One region of the Paenibacillus sp. Y5S-9 genome, then DNA from elsewhere that is predicted to be linked to it. Evidence: riboswitches for the same ligand, from Rfam matches in the RefSeq annotation. Region 1 holds a riboswitch; each other region holds the start of a gene.
The links. A riboswitch is a leader RNA that binds a small molecule or an ion and turns the genes downstream of it on or off. The one in region 1 is predicted to bind cyclic di-AMP.
Positions count from the first base shown of each region.

Region 1 (4,938 bases):
ACCGTTGCTGCAGGTTATCTGGACGATATCATTGGACTTGCTGCTGCTGTTCCGGACGAAGAGCAAGCAGAAGCGGCAATCGGGATTCGTAAAGGTAATACCGAGCTGCTAGCTGCAGTAAATGGAACACTGGAGCGACTGAAAAGTGAAGATAAAATCAATCAGATGGTGACGGACGCCAGCCTCTTGATGGCGGATAAAGCGAACAAATCACAAAATATTTTCCAAGTATTCTGGGAGTACAAAAGTTTCTATGCTACAGGTGTAGGATACACACTTCTGTTGTCTGCACTTGGGGTTATCTTCGGGGTAATTATTGGATTGATCATCTGTTTGTTCCGTTTGCATGACGCCGCAATCTTGCGCTGGATTGGTACAGCTTACGTTGAAGTGATTCGTGGCACACCGATGCTGGTACAATTAATGATTATTTACTATGGTTTTTCTCTGAGCTTTGGCATTAACTTTACTGCACTTCAGGCAGGTATCATTACACTTTCAATCAATAGTGGTGCCTATCTGGCGGAGATTTTCCGTGCAGGTATCCAAGGTGTGGATCGTGGTCAGTTGGAGGCAGCTCGTTCCTTAGGTATGGGAAGAGGCGATGCGATGCGTTATATCATATTGCCACAGGCCTTCAAAGCTGTATTACCTGCGATCGGTAATGAATTCATTACCATCATCAAGGAATCCTCCATTATCTCGGTTATCGGTATGGTGGACATTATGTATCAGGCAAGTGTGGTCAAAAACATTACGTATCAAGGCTTGAGTCCATTTTTGATTGCAGCAGCCATCTACTTTGTATTAACGTTCATTTTGTCCAAGCTGCTGGGACGACTGGAAAGGAAGTTGAGTGCAAGTGATAGACGTTAGACAATTACACAAATCTTATGGTAATAACGATGTGCTTAAGGGCATTAACGTGACAATTGGCAAAGGTGAGGTTGTCGTGGTCATCGGTCCTTCCGGTTCAGGTAAAAGTACTTTCTTGCGTTGTCTGAATCTGCTGGAACAGCCTACCTCAGGAGAGATTGATTTTGAAGGTGTGTCAATTACGGACCCCAAGCACAACATTAATGCAACTCGTGAGAAAATGGGCATGGTGTTCCAGCATTTCAACCTGTTCCCACACAAAACGGTACAGCAAAACATCACGATTGCTCCGATTAAAGTGAAGAAACAATCCACTCAGGAAGCGGAGAAAATTGCCGCTGATCTGCTTAACACCGTGGGCTTGTACGATAAAAAAGATACATTCCCGAATCAGCTGTCCGGTGGACAGAAGCAGCGGATCGCCATTGCTAGAGCATTGGCCATGCAGCCGCATGTGATGCTGTTTGACGAGCCTACTTCGGCACTGGACCCCGAGATGGTTGGCGAAGTGCTGGATGTCATGAAACGTCTTGCAGAAGGCGGGATGACGATGGTCATCGTAACACATGAGATGGGTTTTGCACGTGAAGTGGGAGACCGAATCCTGTTCATGGATGGCGGGGTTATTGTGGAAGAGGGAACACCTGATGAGGTATTTGGAGCTCCAAAAAATTCACGTACACGTGATTTTCTTGCCAAAGTACTCTAAATGAAGTGTCAAATAGCGTTACTGACTTCGAGTCGGTAACGCTATTTTTTTGTGCGTATTAATCACTTATAGATTTGAAAAGTAACTTTTCTGTTACCAAATGTAAAGGAATCGGGTCGTCCAACATTTCTAAAGTATCCTGTATTCTTACATATGCTTACATGTTAAAACCATTTGGTAAGAATTACTACAAGTTCAGGTTACAAAATTGTGATATATTGAACTCTGCCGAAACTTCCGGACAGGAAGTGCGGGGGATGTAACGATGCAGATTGTGCAGGGGGAAGATCTACAGCACACTGCTTGGGGTGAATTAGGGGTACATAACGTTTCAAATGTAATGAAGAACCTATAGGGTGGGCTCCTCATCCGAATCCGACAACTAACTTCGCAGGCACAATGAGGGAGGAAGACCATGATTAACAAGAAACGTATAGCCAAAACAGCAGTAGCATTATTGACAACAGCAATGCTCATTCAAGCCGTTCCGGCTCACGCCGATTCAGTTCATGTGGCCAAAGAAGGGGATACCTTCTACACCTTATCAAAACAATATGGAGTAGCAATCAACACGTTGGTTAAAGCGAACAACGACATTTCGCCTTACAACATTTATGGTGGTTTGAAAATTACGATTCCCGGTAAGGCAAACAATGTAGCAGCAGCTGCGGCAACGGAGAGCAAGACCCAAGCGAAGACTGTTACTACAGCAAGCTTGGACGTTAACACAGATAACAAAGTTGTTCAGGCTTGGGGTAAAACATTCGATTACAGCAAAGCTGTGAACGTAAAAGCAACGGCATACTCTGCAGATCCGTCTGAAAATGGAGGATGGGGTGCTGTGGATTACTTCGGCAATGATCTTGAACTGGGTACGATCGCAGTTGATCCAAGTGTGATTCCACTCGGAACCAAAGTACTGGTAACCGGTCACAGCCATCCGGGATTGCCAAAACAGGCTTTTGTAGCTACAGCTCGTGATGTGGGCGGTGCAATCAAGGGTCACCGGATTGATATCTTTATCCCGGGTAGCAAACAGTCTGTAAGCACATTTGGTTTTCAGGATATCGAGCTGTACATTCTGAAGTAGAGAGATCATAACATTTAAAATGAATTCAAACAGGGTGTCTGCCAGTCGCTAATCTGCGATTGAACAGCACCCTTTTAATATTCGCATTTATTTGTTATCACGGTCATCCTAATCTTTGGCCTTTGGCAATCCCAACATCTCGTCCAAGGTGACCAGTTCATATCCCCGGTTACGCAGTTCTTCAATGATTTCAGGCAATGCCTCAATCGTACCGTTCAGGTTAGATCCCACACCGCCTCCTGCATGTTGCAGAACGATGGAGCCAGGTTTCACAGCAGATAGGATGTTATCCTTCACCTCTTCCTTGGAGAGGCCTTTCCAGTCCAGTGAGTCAACATTCCAGTTCACAATGCTATAGTGTTGTCTAGCAGCCCATTGCAGCTGTTCTTCATTAATGTCTCCATAAGGCGGCCGAATCATCTTGGGCGTATATCCCGCTAAATGTCGAATAATATCCCCGGTATGTAAAATTTGTTTGCGAAAGGCATTCATCGACAGCTTACTGAATTCAGGATGATTGTAGCTGTGATTACCAACCATATGCCCTTCCTTAACGATGCGTTTCACCAGATCCGGATGTTTCTCAGCACGACTACCCACGATGAAGAATGTAGCTCTGACATTGTATTTCTTCAATACATCCAGCACTTGTGGAGTAAACCGTGGATCAGGTACATCATCAAAAGTCAGTGCAACCTTCTTTGTTGAAGGACCATTGGTTTTGAACGTATCGGCATATTTTTGACGTAACTGTCCCAATGTCAGTTGTTCTTCTTCAGCAGAATCCGAACCTGATACTGATTCAATTGACGGGCTTGAAACATCCCGCGATGAAACTGGAGCATGATATCCCCCGAGAAAAATAACGATAACCATCAGCATAATGAGGCGTACGCGCATAATAACAGCCTCCTTTTCCAAAATGACGTTCTCCTTGGTATGCCCGGGGGTTCCATAAAATATGCGTAGTGTGAGAAGTTTCATTGCGGATTTAGCTTATGACAGCCATAATTCCTCCATATATAACATATAGAAAAGGATAGGTGGATAGGATATGAGTACATATGATTTGAAATCCATACGTTTACAGGTGATTGAAGCAGGAGAGGATAAGGTTTTTCTCGTTACCGGAGGAAAGGCGCATATTGGCGCCGTAGCCACGTTCTACGTGGATCATGAGCGCGTAAGCGGGACGACGGTACATATTCCTGGGCATAAGGAACAAGAGCTGTGTGAGCGGCTTGCCCGAAAGGCTGCCCTGCAGCTGAAAGTAACCGTTACGGTGATCATGGGTATCCATTTTGATTCCATCACGCGGATGCAGATCGACGAAATCGTGCAGACTGCAGAGAGGCTGATGGAGGATCATCTGAACAACGATAAAAGATCTTCCTAACATAAAGAGCAATCGCATGTTTTGATTTTATTTGCTAAAATTGAAACGAGTTGTAGATTGTTACGTATGTATGTTTATATACGATGTAATATCGACTAGGAGGAATAACATAATGTCCATTTTCAAACGATTGCGTGATTTAACAATGTCTAACGTTAACGCCATTATTGACAAGGCGGAAGATCCAATCAAGATGACGGACCAATATATCCGTGACATGCAAGAGGATCTGGAAGATGCGGAGAAAGCAGTAGCTCAACAGATCGCCATTGAGAAGAAGTTCAAGCAGTTATTCGAAGAGCAGGAAGCACTTGTGAAGAAACGTGAAGAGCAGGCGCATACGGCGGCACGTGCTCAGAATCTGGATTTGGCTCGACGTGCTCTGGAAGAGAAAAAGGCCGCTGAAGAGAAGATGGCTGAGTACAAAACCAGCTATGACCAAAACAAGGCTTCTGCAGATAACCTGCGTGGCAAGCTCGACGAGATGCGTAAGCAACTGACTCAAATGAAGAACAAACGCGAAACACTGGTAGCCCGCTACAATGCAGCAAAAGCCCAAACGGAAATCAACAAAGCGTTGAATGGGTTTGGCTCTGATACTGCAAGTGCTGGTATGAAGCGTATGGAAGAGAAAATGATGCAGATGGAAGCACAGGCAGAAGCAAGCAACGAAATGTCTTCCAAAGGCAAGTCTTTGGATGAAGAGTTCGAGAAGTTGGGTAAAGATCAGGCTGTTGAAGACGAACTCGCAGCATTGATGAAACAGTACGATAATAAGAACTAATACCTTGGTTGTCAGCAGGGTTAACCAGCGGAGGAGAAGAGTATTTCTCCTTCGCTTTTAAATGCGGTTCATGTTGATATGTG
Region 1 covers NZ_CP145887.1:3,973,902-3,978,839, reverse strand. The annotation lists gene V6669_RS17510 (ABC transporter substrate-binding protein/permease) at 1-876, shown strand, start outside; gene V6669_RS17505 (amino acid ABC transporter ATP-binding protein) at 863-1,585, shown strand; cyclic di-AMP (ydaO/yuaA leader) riboswitch at 1,802-1,998, shown strand; gene V6669_RS17500 (3D domain-containing protein) at 2,001-2,675, shown strand; gene V6669_RS17495 (polysaccharide deacetylase family protein) at 2,784-3,575, opposite strand; gene V6669_RS17490 (hypothetical protein) at 3,730-4,071, shown strand; gene V6669_RS17485 (PspA/IM30 family protein) at 4,184-4,855, shown strand.

Region 2 (4,938 bases), 2.3 Mb from region 1:
ATGTACTCCTGATTCTTGTACTGCAAAACAAAGGATTCCGCGCTTTGGAAACACTTGTCATTGTGCTGATGGCGACCATTGCCCTCTGCTTCGGGATTGACCTTTTCCTGGCAAAACCGGATATGGGCGGTGTTCTCCATGGTTTTGTACCAAATGTTGAGATTCTACAAAACCCGGCTATGCTCTATATCGCCATTGGTATTATAGGGGCAACCGTGATGCCGCATAATCTGTACCTGCATTCTTCCATTGTGCAGACCCGTCAGATTGAACAGACACCACAGGGTAAAAAAGAAGCTATTCGGTACTCGACCATGGACTCGACAATCGCACTGACACTTGCCCTGTTCATCAATGCGGCCATCCTGATTGTATCTGCTGCTGTATTCCACAGTGCTGGTATGACGCAGGTTGCCGAGATCGCAGATGCCTACCATCTGCTGACACCTCTATTGGGTACCACGGTTGCAAGTGTCCTGTTCGGTGTGGCGCTGTTAGCATCAGGTCAGAACTCTACCCTAACAGGTACACTTGCCGGGCAGATTGTTATGGAAGGTTTCCTGAACATTCGAATTCCGGCTTGGCTGCGCAGACTGGTCACACGTCTGATCGCCATCATCCCGGCGGTAATTGTCACAGCCATTGCAGGAGAACATGGCACAGAAGAACTGCTCATTTTGAGCCAGGTCGTGCTGTCGCTTCAATTGCCCTTTGCTGTAATTCCCCTGGTGATGTTCACGAGTGATAAAAAAAGCATGGGTGCATTCGCCAACAAATTGTGGCTCAAAATCATCTCATGGGTCATTGCCGCGATTATCGTTGTGCTGAATGTATATCTGATCATTCAGACGATTCGGTTATTCTAATCTCGTTTTTATCGACCAAATACTAAAAAGGCTGATCAACTCCGGTATTCAATACCAAGTTGATCAGCCTTTATTGTTGCAGTACAGCAACGTGTTTCCTTTTATAGTAAAACGCTAAACTCTAATAAACAATTATCTAATCCTGATTGGGCACCAGTAACGGCAGGAGTTCATCCAATGAGTCAACAGTCCAATCCGCACGTTCCTCATCCGATCGGTCTGGCTGGAATCTTCCGTAACCCTGCATAATTCGAATCGTAAGCATGCCCAGCTTCCGAGCAGGTATAATGTCGTTGTCGATCCGATCCCCAACCATGACGGCTTCCTCCGGTTCACAGCCGGCCTGTTTCAAGGCTACAGCGTATAACTCAGGGTCTGGCTTGGACACACCTTCTTCAGCAGAACAGGCGAGAACGTCAACATACTTCCGCAAGCCGTAGCTCTCCAGTCTTTCTTCCGTTCCGGGACTCTGATTGGCAATGATGCCAATGCGATAATGCCGTGACAACTGCTGAAGAACGGAATCCGCTGAAGGAAAAGGACGTTCAAGATCTTTTTGAAACTTCAACTTGTCCTGAATCTGTTTCTGGTGTCCCTCGTCTTCAACGAAGGTGCGAATCGCCACTCTCATAGGCCATTGCTCATATTTCTGGTAACAGTTCGCGAACAGTTCGCGTACCGCCTCAATTGTCACCGGATACCCCAAAGCACAGGCTTCACGGACGAACTGTCCGATAATATCATCAACCGGCTCCCATTCATCCACCAGTGTATCTCCAACATCAAAAAACAACCACTTTAATCCACCCACATCCGGCACGCCAATTCCTCCTTGTAAGCCACAGGCAATCTAAAAGTTCGTGTTCAAAAAGTCTTGAACTACCTTTAAAACCATAAAAAAGAAGACTCACCATCTTGCATGAGTCTCCTCAAACTTCCGTTTATCGATACATTCAATTATAACAGGCACCTTACACCTGAGCAATCACAAGCTATGGCATTAACCATTGAGGAGAAAGCCAACTTCCCCATTGAGCGAATATACAATCCGGTCTGCGCCCATGCCCCGATAGATGCCCTTAGGATGACTCTGCTCCGTAATGACGCACAGGGATTTCGATGTCCATGAACGGCAGATCTGTAAATAACGACAGGTCAGATTCAGGCTGTTCTCAAAAATAAACACGTTGCCTACGCTGCCCTGCGGCAAAAACCATTTTTGAGCTGCAGCCGTATTCATGCGAATGACATGTTCGACTCCGATTCTACGGAGTCTACGCTCTTCCCCTGCACTGTTGGTTAGAACGGCAAACGGCATTTTTTTGTACATTAGTAATTTGATAAATTTACGTCCTGCTTCATTTGGAGCAGTCACTAAGATCATCTCAGTATCCATCATTCGTTCCTCCCTTGGCGTGAAAAGACAACAAAAAAGAAGCGTGGGGGACCAAGGCCTCCCGAACGCTTCTTAAAGAATCCATGGCGAAAAGACCATGAACCAGCGTACGGCTTGTTGCCTCTCCCTTTAACGCTTACGAGGTTAGCTGACGGATTCGGGCGCGAGAGTCGCCCTATTTCCGGCTGTCACCGGAAAATTCACCCCATGAATGCCTACTGTCCTGGACAGCGCATTCTGTTGGTTCCCCCGTTTTCCACTCATCAATGAATGGAAACTCAGCGATTAAAACATCGTTCGTATATCTTAAGGATAAGATCGAGCGATATTATCGTTTGTTTCGTTTTTCAGGTACAATTTAGTTTAAATTGAAATTACGTTATGAATCATACACCCGTGCCATGATGGTGTAAAGTCCGCACAGATCACCGAATCGACAGATTTTCGGCAATACTCACATATAATAGCGCTTACAACAAGGTCATACTCTATCCATCTCTTTAAATCTATCTAATTCTCACTCTGACGAAAATCACTTCGCAATTCATTCACGTATTCTGCACAACTTGCCTATTTTGATGCTTTTAACACCACATTAGTTTTGCAATATTTAATTGCAACCAATATAATAGAAGATATAAGAGTAAATAAATGGAGGCGATTTAGATGACAATCTACGATTACAAAGTGAATACCCTTCGCGGTCAAGAAGTTGAAATGTCCGACTACCGTGACAAAGTGCTCCTGATTGTGAATACGGCAAGCTCATGCGGACTTACCCCTCAATTCAAAGGTCTGCAAGAATTGCAAGACAAGTTCCAGGATGCGCCATTTGAAGTCCTTGGTTTTCCAAGTAACCAGTTTGCACAGGAAAAAGGTTCTTCCGATGATATTGCCGAGTTCTGTCAGATGAATTATGGCGTAAGCTTCCCTATGTTTGAGAAAATTGATGTGAACGGCTCAAGCGCTCACCCTCTCTTCCAGCACCTTAGCACAGAAGCTCCTGGCCTGCTCGGCTCCAAAGCAATCAAATGGAATTTCACCAAATTCCTTGTGGATCAGAACGGACAGGTCATTAAACGGTATGCTCCCAAAACAACACCGGACAAGATTGAAGAAGATATCAAGAACTTGCTGCAAAAATAATACATTGGCCACCCGTAGCCGGAAGGTAGAGCACCATTGCCCCGGTAATGGATGGCCTTTTTTCTCAACTTTGATGTCAGACTGTTAAAAAAACAAAAAAAGAAGCTTTCCATTAATGGAAAGCTTCTTCTTAATCGTTCATATGATGCGGTCGAGAGGACTCGAACCTCCACGGGCATACGCCCACTACCCCCTCAAGATAGCGTGTCTGCCATTCCACCACGACCGCATGTCGTAAATAATCGGCAACAGAATTGATTATACCGGGTTCAGAACTAAAAGTAAAGTATTTTTTAATACTTCTTTTACAGCTAGGCATTTTCCACAAAAAACGCATATTCTCGTCATCTTTACCCATGAACTGCATACATTAGATTTGATCCCCTCCTTTCCGGATTGAGCTGATCTTATTGATTCATTTATATCTAGTCCTCCCTGCACTTCGCAGATATTTAACCTTATATGTTATATAAAATAACACAAATATTGAATCCCAGATTTAATCCATTAAATTTCACGGATACTATTGACAAAAAGCGGACATTTATGGGATGATAACTATCATATAATTCGGATTTTTGAACATAAAGCAATCAAAAAGGAATATAAATGTCACTTTAAGTGACATTTAACGAACACAGGAGGCGAATGATTGTGAACCGTGGGAATAAGCTGCTCGATTATGTCAAACTGCTTGATTCCTCTATTCAGGTTGGAGGGTTCACCCATTCCTTCGGCATGGATATCCATATCAGGGAGGGTACCATTCGTAATGCTGAAGATCTCGAATCATTCATGCGTTGTCAGTTGCATCCGAGCATCGTTCGTCTAGAAGGTATGGCCATCAAAGGCATCTATACCGCAGCAGATCACAAGGATACATGGCGGATAGCTCTAATCGACAAGCTCGTCCATGTTCAGCGAACCCCTGGAGATCTCAGAGAACAAGCTGCCGCCATGGGTAAACGATTGATCAGACTTGCACGCGCTCTGCACCCCTGGATTGAATTCAGCCAGCTCGAACAGATCTTTGCCAAATACGATTCGGTTGGCTGCCTCTCCACTGTTCACGCATGGATTAACCACCACCTCGACATCCCGGTCGAGGAGGCGGTCCTTGGTTACCTGCATTCAGCCATGAATGCCTGCATAACCGAAGCCTCCAAAGTCATTCCCCTGAACAACGATACAACCAAGGATCTGATGGTCCGCCTGGCCACAGATCTGGAGAATGAATGGAAGACCGTCAGCGCCTCGGCTGCGGATGGACTGGCACAGCCAACCTCGATGTCCATGAAATCATTTTTCCCCAGTTTCCATATGCTTGGAGCTGGACTTCATGCCTACAGGGCCTAATCCTCTTCCTCCTCATACCTGCTCCCCTTTATTCAAGCAAACTAAAAAACACGCGGCAACCTCCTTGCCGACGTGTTTTTTGTCATTTTATTTGTTTTATTTACGTATTTACGCCATTTATCATCACAAAATACACTTTTTTCCGTCTTTTTTAATTGTTAGATGACGAATTTA
Region 2 covers NZ_CP145887.1:1,631,239-1,636,176, reverse strand. The annotation lists gene V6669_RS07180 (Nramp family divalent metal transporter) at 1-866, shown strand, start outside; gene V6669_RS07175 (HAD family hydrolase) at 1,003-1,686, opposite strand; gene V6669_RS07170 (hypothetical protein) at 1,867-2,265, opposite strand; cyclic di-AMP (ydaO/yuaA leader) riboswitch at 2,381-2,556, opposite strand; gene V6669_RS07165 (glutathione peroxidase) at 2,929-3,408, shown strand; tRNA gene V6669_RS07160 (tRNA-Leu) at 3,555-3,637, opposite strand; gene V6669_RS07155 (urease accessory UreF family protein) at 4,063-4,764, shown strand.
Region 2: linked by a shared signal. The riboswitch ahead of V6669_RS07170 (hypothetical protein) and the one ahead of V6669_RS17500 (3D domain-containing protein) in region 1 are both predicted to bind cyclic di-AMP.

Region 3 (4,938 bases), 3.1 Mb from region 1:
ATCAGAAACAACCTCTTATTGCTGTCGTAGGCAGTCTCAATATGGATCTCGTGGTGAAGACAGACACGATTCCGGAAGAGGGAGAGACGGTGAGCGGTGAGGAGCTGCATTATCTCGCTGGTGGCAAAGGGGCGAACCAGGCTGTTGCCGCTGCGCGTCTGGGTGGACAGACGACGATGATTGGTGCGGTGGGATCGGACGGTTTTGGCGAACGTCTGCTGCACAGTCTGACGGAAAGTGGTGCAGATGCCTCGCAGGTTCGCATATTGGAAGACACGGTTACAGGGACGGCTTCCATTTGGCTCTCTCGGGGAGACAACCGGATTATCGTTATTCCTGGTGCGAATGGACAAGTGGTGCCTGAGATGCTGGAAGAGGCGGATACGGTAAAAAGCCTGACTGCAGCCGCAGCGGTGCTGCTGCAGCTGGAGATCCCGCTGCCAGCGGTTACCCGCGCCGCCCAACTGGCGGCTGAAGGCAGCGCACTGGTGGTGCTCAACCCGGCTCCCGCGGTGCCGGGTCTGCCCCAGGAGCTCCTGCGGTGCGTCGACGTTGTCACGCCGAACCGCAGTGAGCTTGCCGTGCTTACCGGCCGGGATCATCTCCGGCCGGAAGACCTGGATGCGGCGGTCGCAGAGCTCGCCGCATCCCTCGGGGCCGCTGTCGTCACGACGCTCGGCCCCGAGGGGGCTGTGTACGCGGCGGCGCCTGGCGGCCGCGTACAAGCAGGGCGTGCCGGCGCTTGCCGTGCGCCCGGCTACGTCTTAAGCGCCGTCGATACGACCGGCGCTGGCGATTGCTTCAACGGCGCGCTGGCAGTAGCCCTCGCGCGCGGTGAGACTTTGGACGCGGCCGTAGGCTTCGCCATGGGTGCAGCCGCGTTATCCGTGACGAAGCTCGGCGCCCAGTCCGGGATGCCGTCCGCACGTGAAGTTGAGGCCTTTCTGGCTGAGCATGCCACAGAGGCTTAATAATTGGTATAACGAAGAGGCTCTTATTCTCCCAAAAGGGGATTAAGCGCCTCTTCGTTATGTGCGTGCACAGATTATTTCTTCTCTGACAGCCACATGGCGATATTTGCAATCTCTTCATCCTGCAGCTTGCCCTTGAAGGAAGGCATACCACCTTTACCTTTGACAATCGTAGAATAGATCTTCTCCAGATCATCCTGGCTGCCGATGTTAGCCAGAGCAGGTCCTACGCCACCCTGAAGCTGATCCCCGTGACAGGAGATACAATTGGCTTTGACCAGTGCTTCAGCCTGTCCGGCATCCAATGTTACTTCCGGCATGGTTGGTTTGGCTTCTTCAGCCACTTCTTCTTTCCCTGGAAGCGTAAACATTAAAACAATAGCTAAAGCGCATGCTGCAAAAAATACTCCGCTCATGATCCATTTGTGCATCCCTTATGTCCCCTCCAGAATGAAAGATCATCTAACCTGAAACTATCCATATCATTATAACGGAACCTGTACTGACATCATAGCATTTTGTGGGAATTTTTTGAACTAATCACATAACAAGGGGCAAATTTGGTTGTTTTACAATGGATTCTAACCGCGAGGCCCTTCATAAACCATACAGTGAAAGGGCTTCAAGCCGGTTGGGGTCTGTCGTTCGTATGTATCCTGGGTGACAAATCCACTCTTCAGATAGACTTGAATGGCACGAGCATTCCAAGTGAGTACTTCCAGATCAATCTCATTCGTGGGATTTCGGCGAATGGCTTCCTGTACAATGGCAGTGACAAAAGCTGTCCCTTGACCCTGACCACACAGCTCTGGATGCATGCCAAGGCCAATCCGGGTTACCCCTTCAAGTGGGAAGTATTGAGCAAATCCACATATACGATCGTTCTGATCCAGGACGATCGCATACTGCTCCTGCCGCAGCTGTGCATCTCCGAATTCCACTTCCAGAGCTTTCATCTGCTCCCAGGGGAGCCAGCTGTAGATATTGTAAGGCGGGTCATACTGCCAACTGCAGATAAGCTCCGCATGTTCTTCTCGCATGGGTACAACATGAAACGTTACTGGGGCTTTCTTCATACACCTGCATGCTCCTTTCCTTGAAACAGAACTCTTTGTCCACTCTACAAAAGAGCTGTTCATTTAGCAAGTCACTCTTCCCAAGAAAAAAAGTGAAACAAAAGTTCCGGTAATTCCGTTTATATTATAACGGGATGGGTAAAAACATCATAAGGGCACGGACGAACGAACGCAAAATGAACCTGTTGATTTCGCAGGATATGCGCCGAGTATAACTTGCAACATGAATAAGGATTGAAGCACAAAAAAACCGCCGGATACATTCCTGCGGAGAATGTACCGGGCGGTTCTGTTATGCTTCTTGCTTCGTTCCAGTATGGTTAATGGTTACAGCATCATGTTGCTCAGCTTGTCCCTAGTCAAGGGCCAGTGATTCATATGCGTCCGTGCTCATAATCCGTTTCGCGCCAACATAACGATTGGCCCAATAGCTTTCACTCAATGCACTGATCGTAACGCCTTTGGAAGAAGAGGAGTGTGCGAACTTTCCATCCCCTACAAAGATTCCTACATGAGATACGCCTTTACCTGTTGTATTGAAGAATACCAGATCGCCAGCTCTCATTTCCATGCGGGATACGGAATCGCCCATGTCGAATTGGGAACTGGATTGGCGTGCCAAATCAATACCCAATTTGTCGAATACATACCGTGTAAATCCGGAGCAGTCAAAGCCGTTAAGCGTTGTTCCCCCACTTTTGTATGTAGTTCCCATTGCTGAATCAATTACTGTGTTCATCTTTGAATCTGCGAATGCGCTACCTGCACCAAGGGATAATGCAAATGTGATGCTAAGTACAGCTGCGGTTAATTTCTTCTTGAACAAGAGATATTCCCCTTCCAACGCCTGCGAGGTTAGCTTAAGGATTCGGTTGAAGGTCCCCTATGATCCCTCTGTAGCAAGATCAATTCACCCATAACTGGTTCCCCCGCTTCCCAGGTGCCAGGAATTTGGCTATGCTAGTTATGCACCTGTGAAATCAAGAAATGACGATTTAATTTTAAGTAGTTACAAATATGAATGTAAAGATTACAAAGTTGTTACTAAAAACTCACTGCGATTATTGTAACAGAGGAGTACGGCTTTGGCAACGTTTAGCAACAAATTTAGCAAAAAAAACCTCGACCTTTGACGGGGAAAGGTTGAGGTTTGCCTATTTATAAGTACATATTAGGCCATAAGTTTAACATGTGATGGTAACAATTTTTAAACTATCTGCTCTCACCTTTGGACATTTTGGACTGCCATAATCGGAAATGGCTGCATATTTTCCACAGATTCAATAGACATCTCGCAAGTGGATACGTCTGTTGTAGTATAAGTCCGGTAAGTCCCGTTAATAACCATGAGGCTGAAGTGAATGCCCCGAAGATAAGCAGGTGAACTCCGCCCAGCAGGAGTGCAATACCGATTACGGCGATGAGATGACGCAGTGCAATCCAGAGTGCTTTGAGGGTACCGTGAGCCCCGCCTTCTCCTTCTGGTGCCGAAACACCGAACTGCATGTAGAGCACGGCATGGTGGATGATCCAACCATATACAATCCAGGCAGCAACATAAGGTATACCAGGCAAAAGTAATTGAAGGGAATGAAATCCGTCCATGAGAATCGAGTAGAGCTTCGGTATGAGCCAGTAGGCGGGCAGAAGTATCAATAATGTACGTATGGTGTGGAGCAGCAGCATCGGTTTCCACAGATTTTTGATTCCGCGGACGAAGGGGATGCGCTCTTCTGTAGAGTTAAAGTGTTGAAGTGAGTAGAGTAGTCCTGCCTGAATGAGGGGGCTGATCAACATGCGAACCAGCAGCATGCCCCCTAGAATCCATAGATAACGATGAACCTCCGGATGGGTAGACAGGTTAAGTTGGCTTTCCATTTTGAACAAAAGTGTACTCAGCTCCCCTGCATCAGCATCTGGATAGCGCAGGAGCAGTGGGATGACGGCCGATTGTACCATTCGATAGAAGAAATATCCCCAAATGAGTTGATAGAGAAATAAGAGTGCGGCAATGAACATATGCTGACGGACGAGAAACCAGCCTTCACGTATTTTTGCTTTCACCGTTTCCACCTCACCATGACAGACCTCCGAATATGGCTTCTATTAGTTTGGTTACACTCATGCTCCAGCGGGATTTTGCTTGCTCATCCAGTCCGGATTTCAGGAAATTGTTCATATGGCGGTTCTCCAGCACGATCGTGTACAGGGGATCGGTCATGGCCCAGGATACGGGGGATGTGTGAGTTAATTTATAGGTGATGCGATCTTCTTTGCCATTCCATTGTTTGGTGAGGATATGCCCGTCTTCAAAAGCAATGCGAACAGGAACGGCGTTGTAATCACTTCCTTTTTTTGCTATCGTCACGGATGACTCGTACCATGTTTGACCGTCTTTCTGTACGGGCGTAACACGAATCTGCTCTACAGCAAAGTCAGCCATCCCGTTACCATAGACGTATTGGTCAAAATAATCAGACCAGGAAGTACGGGTCACTTGTTCCACAACGTTTTGAAAATCAGCCGAAGTGGGATGTTTGAAGCGGTACTTCTTCACATAGGTAGAGAGAATGCGTTCCATCTTTTTTGCGCCGACTTGATGTTCGATACCAAGCAATACAAGTTTGCCACGTGTATAGACATTGGCTGCATACTCATTCTGTGAATCGAACTTCCAGGATTCTTGTGTTAAAGATGAAGGAGACGTAATCAGGCCCGATTGTACCGGCAGATTCGGAATCAATCCATATTCCTGCTCCATCAGTTTGTCTTCTGCATAAGAGGTGAACCCCTCATCCAGCCAGGCTTCCTCGAATTCGTTGCTGGCAACCATACCGTAGAAGTACTGGTGTCCGATCTCGTGGACTACGGTACGTTCCAGGTCATAACCT
Region 3 covers NZ_CP145887.1:107,338-112,275, forward strand. The annotation lists gene rbsK (ribokinase) at 1-971, shown strand, start outside; gene V6669_RS00515 (cytochrome c) at 1,046-1,402, opposite strand; gene V6669_RS00520 (GNAT family protein) at 1,553-2,047, opposite strand; gene V6669_RS00525 (C40 family peptidase) at 2,403-2,837, opposite strand; cyclic di-AMP (ydaO/yuaA leader) riboswitch at 2,877-3,014, opposite strand; gene V6669_RS00530 (hypothetical protein) at 3,260-4,111, opposite strand; gene V6669_RS00535 (M1 family metallopeptidase) at 4,122-4,938, opposite strand, start outside.
Region 3: linked by a shared signal. The riboswitch ahead of V6669_RS00525 (C40 family peptidase) and the one ahead of V6669_RS17500 (3D domain-containing protein) in region 1 are both predicted to bind cyclic di-AMP.